2 linked regions of the Streptantibioticus cattleyicolor NRRL 8057 = DSM 46488 genome follow. The protein of the gene in region 2 interacts with the protein of the main gene of each other region in a pairwise test. Links are inferred from orthologs where the notes say so. Each region holds a gene or a part of one and is shown on either strand. Other genes may lie near its edges. The genes, in order: ndk and SCATT_RS03085.

What was found.
Region 1: the proteins of SCATT_RS03085 (region 2) and ndk interact in binary tests that used the Escherichia coli proteins (3 or more experiments, as listed by UniProt). The link is inferred for Streptantibioticus cattleyicolor NRRL 8057 = DSM 46488 from one-to-one orthologs.

Annotation. Positions count from the first base shown.
Region 1 is NC_017586.1:1,832,727-1,835,818, forward strand. The notes cover bases 312-3,092. They hold ndk (nucleoside-diphosphate kinase), read right to left. Parts: upstream 2,019-3,092; coding sequence 1,605-2,018; downstream 312-1,604. Other genes in these bases: SCATT_RS08010 (rod shape-determining protein), read right to left, coding at 312-1,237; SCATT_RS08020 (DUF4233 domain-containing protein), read right to left, coding at 2,277-2,645; folC (bifunctional tetrahydrofolate synthase/dihydrofolate synthase), read right to left, coding at 2,652-3,092. Also shown: rod shape-determining protein MreC, read right to left, coding at 1-23; more of SCATT_RS08010, read right to left, coding at 218-311. UniProt on the Escherichia coli protein: Major role in the synthesis of nucleoside triphosphates other than ATP. The ATP gamma phosphate is transferred to the NDP beta phosphate via a ping-pong mechanism, using a phosphorylated active-site intermediate.
Region 2 is NC_017586.1:761,853-765,068, forward strand. What follows is about bases 231-3,135. They hold SCATT_RS03085 (uracil-DNA glycosylase), read right to left. Parts: upstream 2,071-3,135; coding sequence 1,390-2,070; downstream 231-1,389. Other genes in these bases: SCATT_RS03075 (helix-turn-helix transcriptional regulator), read right to left, coding at 231-823; SCATT_RS03080 (DUF3224 domain-containing protein), read left to right, coding at 955-1,371; SCATT_RS03090 (SDR family oxidoreductase), read right to left, coding at 2,199-2,954; fabG (3-oxoacyl-ACP reductase FabG), read right to left, coding at 2,992-3,135. Outside these bases: more of SCATT_RS03075, read right to left, coding at 1-230; more of fabG, read right to left, coding at 3,136-3,216. UniProt on the Escherichia coli protein: Excises uracil residues from the DNA which can arise as a result of misincorporation of dUMP residues by DNA polymerase or due to deamination of cytosine.

The sequences.
Region 1 (3,092 bases), 1.1 Mb from region 2 along the record:
CGGCTCTCTCGTGTGTCCCTCACGTGCGGCGGCCGTGCCTTCCTCGTCGGACCGGACCGGCCGCGAGCCACGGCCGGTCGGCGATGTCGTAGTTCGGGTCGTTACGTCCGGGGGGACGACCGACGGGCGGGCCGTGCGGTGGGGCCCCGGGACGGGGCCGCGCGGCGGTCCGCGGCGCGGGCGCCCGCAGAAGGCGGGGCCACGGCGCCGCGGCGGGTCACCTGCGCGGCTGGGCGTCGAGCACCTGCTGGAGGGCCTCGAACTCCTCGACGCACTTGCCGGAGCCGAGCGCCACCGAGTCCAGCGGGTCCTCGGCGATGTGGATGGGCATCCCGGTCTCGCGACGCAGCCGTTCGTCGAGGCCGCGCAGCATGGCGCCGCCGCCGGTGAGCACGATGCCGCGGTCCATGATGTCGCCGGAGAGTTCCGGCGGGCACTTGTCGAGGGTGGTCTTGACCGCGTCCACGATGGCGTTGACCGGTTCCTCGATGGCCTTGCGGACCTCGGCGGCGGAGATCACCACCGTCTTGGGCAGGCCGCTCACCAGGTCGCGTCCGCGGATCTCGGTGTGCTCGTCCTTCTCCAGCTCGAAGGCGGAGCCGATGGTGATCTTGATCTGTTCGGCGGTGCGCTCGCCCAGCAGGAGGCTGTACTCCTTCTTGATGTGCTGGATGATCGCATTGTCCAACTCGTCGCCGGCCACCCGGATGGACTGGGCGGTGACGATGCCGCCGAGCGAGATCACGGCGACCTCGGTGGTGCCGCCGCCGATGTCGACCACCATGTTGCCGGTGGCCTCGTGGACCGGCAGGCCGGCCCCGATCGCGGCGGCCATCGGCTCCTCGATGATGTGCACCTGGCGGGCGCCCGCCTGGCTGGACGCCTCGATCACGGCGCGCCGTTCGACCCCGGTGATGCCCGAGGGCACGCAGACCACGACCCGCGGGCGGGCAAGGTAGCGCCGCTTGTGGATCTTGAGGATGAAGTAGCGGAGCATCCGCTCGGTGATCTCGAAGTCGGCGATCACACCGTCCTTGAGCGGACGGACCGCAACGATGTTGCCAGGGGTACGGCCGATCATCTTCTTGGCTTCGGCGCCAACCGCCAGAATGCCGCCCGTATTCGTATTGATGGCGACAACCGACGGTTCGTTGAGGACGATCCCGCGACCCCTGACGTACACCAGCGTGTTGGCGGTGCCGAGGTCGACAGCCATGTCACGGCCGATGAACGACATATTGTTCGCCATGAGGATACGTCTGGCCTTCCCGAGCTGGAGCGATGGGGACTTGAGGGCGGCGTTCTGGCGCCCCCGCGGGGCAGGGGGCGTGATCTGCTGCGGAGGTCCGTAGCGGTGTATCCATCGTAGTCGCGCCCGGTGGACCAGGAGTGAGGGCGCCCCGGCCATTGTCAGCAGAACACACAGCCGCCCCTTGTAATGGTGACGTCGTGTCGGGGCGATTGGTTCCCGCATTACCGTCGCATATGCGGGACCGCCGCCCGGGCAAAACCCTCGGCGGCGGCCGGTGCCCGCCGGTGTCCGCGTTTCTGACTTGCCGTCAGCAACTGACCGGCGGCGGGCGGGATCCCGGAGGGCGTCCGCCTCAAATCAGCCCGGGGAAGAAGAGCTTGATCTCCCGCTCCGCCGACTCCGGGGAGTCGGAGGCGTGCACCAGGTTCTCGCGCACGATGGTGCCGAAGTCGCCCCGGATGCTGCCGGGGGCGGCGGCGATCGGGTCGGTGGGGCCGGCCAGCGCGCGCATCCCCTCGACCACCCGCTCGCCCTCGACCACCAGCGCCACCGAGGGACCGGAGGACATGAACTCCACCAGCGGCTCGTAGAACGCCTTGCCCACGTGCTCCGCGTAGTGGCGCTCCAGCGTGGCCCGGTCCAGCGAGCGCAGCTCCAGCGCGGTGATCGCCCACCCCGCCTTGCGCTCGATCCGCCCGATGATCTCGCCCACCAGACCCCGGCGGACGGCATCGGGCTTGAGGAGGACGAGGGTGCGCTGGCTCATGTGCGGCTCCTTGGAACGCGAGTGCGCCGCGGCTTCGACTGTGCTGCGGCTTCGAAGTGGACTGACCCTATCGGGCGACCCCGTGTTCCCCGCCAGCGGCTACCCCGACCGTGGGGCAGCAGTCGCACCCGGCAGTGTCCCCCGCGCGGGTGACAGTGGGCCGAACGGGTGGCGGCGCGGCGGTGGCCCCGGGACGGGCGTGTCGGCGCCGCGTCCCTTGACGGCGCCGCCGGGGCGCCGCCGTCCGCCCCGGCCGGGTCAGCCGGCCGTGGCCGCGGCGTCCTGCGGCGGCTCGGCGGCGCGCGCGGCGTTGGCCGCCTTGAACGCGTCGATCTTGCGGCCGAAGTGGACCGCGGCCCACCACAGCGCGGCGAAGACCGCCCCCAGGAAGTACATGGTCGGCACCACGAACCCGGAGGCGATCAGGGCGATCTGGAGCACCCAGCCGATCACCACCCCGCCCGGCCGCGTGATCATCCCGCACAGCAGCACGCACAGCACCATGGCGACCCCGCTGACCGCCCAGACCGTGCCGGCCGAGAAGTGCGAGAGGTTCATCGCCACCAGCCCGGCCAGGCCGATCACAAAGGCTTCACCGAGCAGGGTGCTGGCACACAGCGTTCGCATCGGAACTCACTTCCGGCCCAGCAGCAGCCGGGCCTCTCCCACGGTGATCACGGAACCGGTGACCAGCACGCCGGCCCCGGCGTACTCGCCCTCCTCCTCGGCGAGGGTGACGGCGGCCTCCAGCGCGTCGTCCAGCCGCGGCTCGACCTGGACCCGCTCGCTGCCGAAGACCTCCACCGCCACGGCCGCCAGCTCGTCGACGTCCATCGCACGGTGGCTGGAGTTACGGGTCACCACCACCTCGGCGAAGATCGGCTCGAACGCCTCCAGCACCCCGCGGACGTCCTTGTCACCGCTGGGGGCGACCACGCCGACCAGGTGGGTGAAGGCGAACGCCTCGCGCACCGCCTCCGCGGTCGCCTGGGCGCCGGCCGGGTTGTGCGCGGCGTCCAGCACCACCGTGGGGCTGCGCCGCACCACCTCCAGGCGGCCCGGGGAGGTGACCGT
Region 2 (3,216 bases):
CCCGCGCGCCCTCCACCGCCTCCTGACCGGCGGTGCCGAACCGGGCGGGCAGCAGCGCCAACACCGTTGCGTCGACCAGCAGTTCGGCGAGCTGACTGCGGGACCACTCGGTCATCCGCTCGGTCGTCGCCCGCCAGTGGGCCGCGAGGTCGAACCCCGCCGGGCGTTCGAAGGTCTCGGGCAGCGGCAGGCATTCGACGAGCCGGGAGACGCGGTAGGTGCGCACCGACGACGACTCGTCCCCGGCGCCGTCCGCACCGGCGGGCCGGGCCGCCAGGTACCAGATGCCCGCCTTGAGCACCAGGCCGAGCGGCTGGAGTTCGCGTTCCACCTCGCCGCGCCAGCGCCGGTACCGCACCCGCAGCACCCGGGACCCCCAGACCGCCGCCGCCACCGTGGTCAGCAGCGGAACGGGGTCGGCGTCCCGGAACCAGGCGGTGGCGTCCAGATGGAACCGCTCCCGTGTGCGCCGGGCCTGCTCGCCGAGGCCGGCGGGGAGGGCCGCGTCCAGTTTCAGCTGGGCGGCGGCGAGCTGGGCGCCGAGCCCCAACTCGGCCGCCGCGCCCGGCAGTCCGGCCAGCACGAGCGACTGGGCCTCGCCGTCGGTGAGCCCGGTCAGCCGGGTGCGGTAGCCCTCGGTGAGCCGGTAGCCGCCGGCCGGGCCGCGGTCGGCGTAGACCGGCACCCCGGCCGCGCTCAGCGCCTCCACGTCCCGGTAGACGGTGCGCACCGAGACCTCCAGCTCGGCGGCGAGTTCCCCGGCGGTCATCCGGCCGCGGTTCTGGAGCAGCAGCAGAAGGGTGAGGAGGCGGTCGGCGCGCATACGGCCATCTTCCCGGCCACCGTTGCCCAGGTCGCCGCCGGTACCTGACAGAAGGTGTCAGGTACCGGCGGAAGAGTGGTGATCACGTCCCCGCGGCACGGTGCGCGGGGCCTCGAACGACGGGAGCACCCATGACCGAGCAGCCCACCGCCGGCACCTTCGCCTGCGACAACTGGCAGGAGAAGCCGGCCGCCGGCGAGGCGGACAACGGCGTCCGGACGGCCCGGGCGTCCTCCGTCAACATCTACCGCGGACTCGTCGAGGGCACCGGCCACTGCGAGTACACCCTGGTGTACCGGTCCGGCGGCGACGGCGTCTTCAGCGGGTACGAACGGATCACCGGCGCCGTCGCCGGACGCAAGGGCTCACTGGTGCTGGAACACCGGGGGACCTTCTCCGCCACCACGATCAGCTGCGCCCTGACGGTGGTGCCCGGCTCCGGCACCGACGAGCTGACCGGGGTGACCGGCTCCGGCGGCTTCACCGCGAGCCACGGCGAGGAGGCGACGGCGTACGCCTTCGAGGCGGAGTGGGCCGCCGCGGGGTGAACCGGGCGGCCCGGGGGCCTACTTCGCGCCGTCGGCGAGGTCGGGGATGCGCCAGTCGACCGGGTCGTGCCCCTGGGCCTTGAGGGCGGTGTCGATCTGGGTGAAGGGGCGGCTGCCGCGGAAGAGCTTGGCCGACAGCGGCGAGGGGTGGGCGCCCTGCACCACCGCGTGCCGCTCGGTGTCGATCAACGGGAGCTTCTTCTTGGCGTAGTTGCCCCACAACACGAAGACGGCCGGCTCGGCACGGGCGGACACGGCCTTGATCACCGCGTCGGTGAACTTCTCCCAGCCCTTGCCCTTGTGCGAGTTGGCCTCGCCCTGACGCACCGTCAGGACGGCGTTGAGCAGCAGCACGCCCTGCCGGGCCCAGGGCATCAGGTAGCCGTTGTCCGGCATCGGGTAGCCGTACTCGTCGCCCAGCTCCTTGAACACGTTGCGCAGCGACGGCGGAACGGTCACCCCGGGCCGCACCGAGAAGCACATCCCGTGCGCCTGCCCCGGGCCGTGGTACGGGTCCTGCCCCAGGATCAACACCTTGACCCGGTCGTACGGGGTCGCCTCCAGCGCCGCGAAGACCTCCTCGGCGGGCGGGAAGACCTGGTGGCGCCCGCGCTCCTCCTCGACGAACTCGGTCAGCTCCTGGAAGTACGGCTTCGCCAACTCCTCGCCGAGCACGGCCTGCCAGGACCCGGGCAGCATGGTGGACACCTGAAGAACCTCCGGTACGTGATCCGTCACTGCCCGAAACGTACCGGCACCCACTGACATTGATGCTGCCGAGGGGGCGGTGCCCGGCGCACCGCCCCCTCGGGCCCTCGGCCGCCGGGTCAGGCGACGCCGGCGTTGAGGAACAGGCCGCCGTCGATCACCAGGGTCTGCCCGGTGACCCAGCCGGCCTGGTCGGACAGGAGGAACGCCACGGCTCCGGCGATGTCCTCGGGGACGCCGAGGCGCCCGAGCGGGTAGCCGGCCGCGGCCTCCGCCTCACGGCCCTCGTAGAGCGCGGCGGCGAACTTGGTCTTCACCACCGCCGGGGCGATCGCGTTGACCCGCACCCCGGGCGCGAACTCGGACGCGAGCTGGAGCGTCAGGTTGAGCATGGCGGCCTTGCTCATGCCGTAGGCGCCGATGAAGGGCGAGGCGGCGACCCCGGCGAGCGAGCCGATGTTGACGATGGCGCCGCCGTGCTCGCGCTGCCACGCCTTCCAGGTCTGCTGGGCGAAGCCGAGCGCGGAGACCACGTTGGTCTCGAAGACCTTGCGGGCCACGTCGAGGTCGAGGTCGGCGATGGGGCCGAAGACCGGGTTGGTGCCGGCGTTGTTGACCAGGTGGTCGACGCGGCCGAACGCCTCCATGGTGCGGGCCACCGCCTCGGCCTGGTGGGCCACGTCGTGCGCCTTGCCGGCCACGCCGATGGCCCGGTCGGCGCCGAGCCGGGCCACGGCCTCCTTCAGCGCGTCCTCGTTGCGTCCGGTGACGCAGACCCGGTCGCCACGGGCGACCAGCGCCTCGGCGATGGCGTAGCCGATGCCGCGGCTGGCGCCGGTGACGAGCGCGACGCGCCCGCTGTCGGGGGTGCTCATGATGATGTGGTGCCTTTCGGTAGCGGGCGGCGGAACGTCAGTCGAGCGGGCCGCCGGCGACGTAGAGCACCTGGCCGGAGACGAAGCCGGCGTCCTCCCCGGTGAAGAAGGCGATGGCGTTGGCGATGTCCTCCGGCACGCCGACCCGCTGCACCGGGATCTGGCTCGCCGCGGCCGTCTTGAAGTCCTCGAAGTCCATCCCGACCCGGGCCGCGGTGGCCGCGGTCATGTCGGTGGCGATGAAGCCGGGGGCGACGGCGTT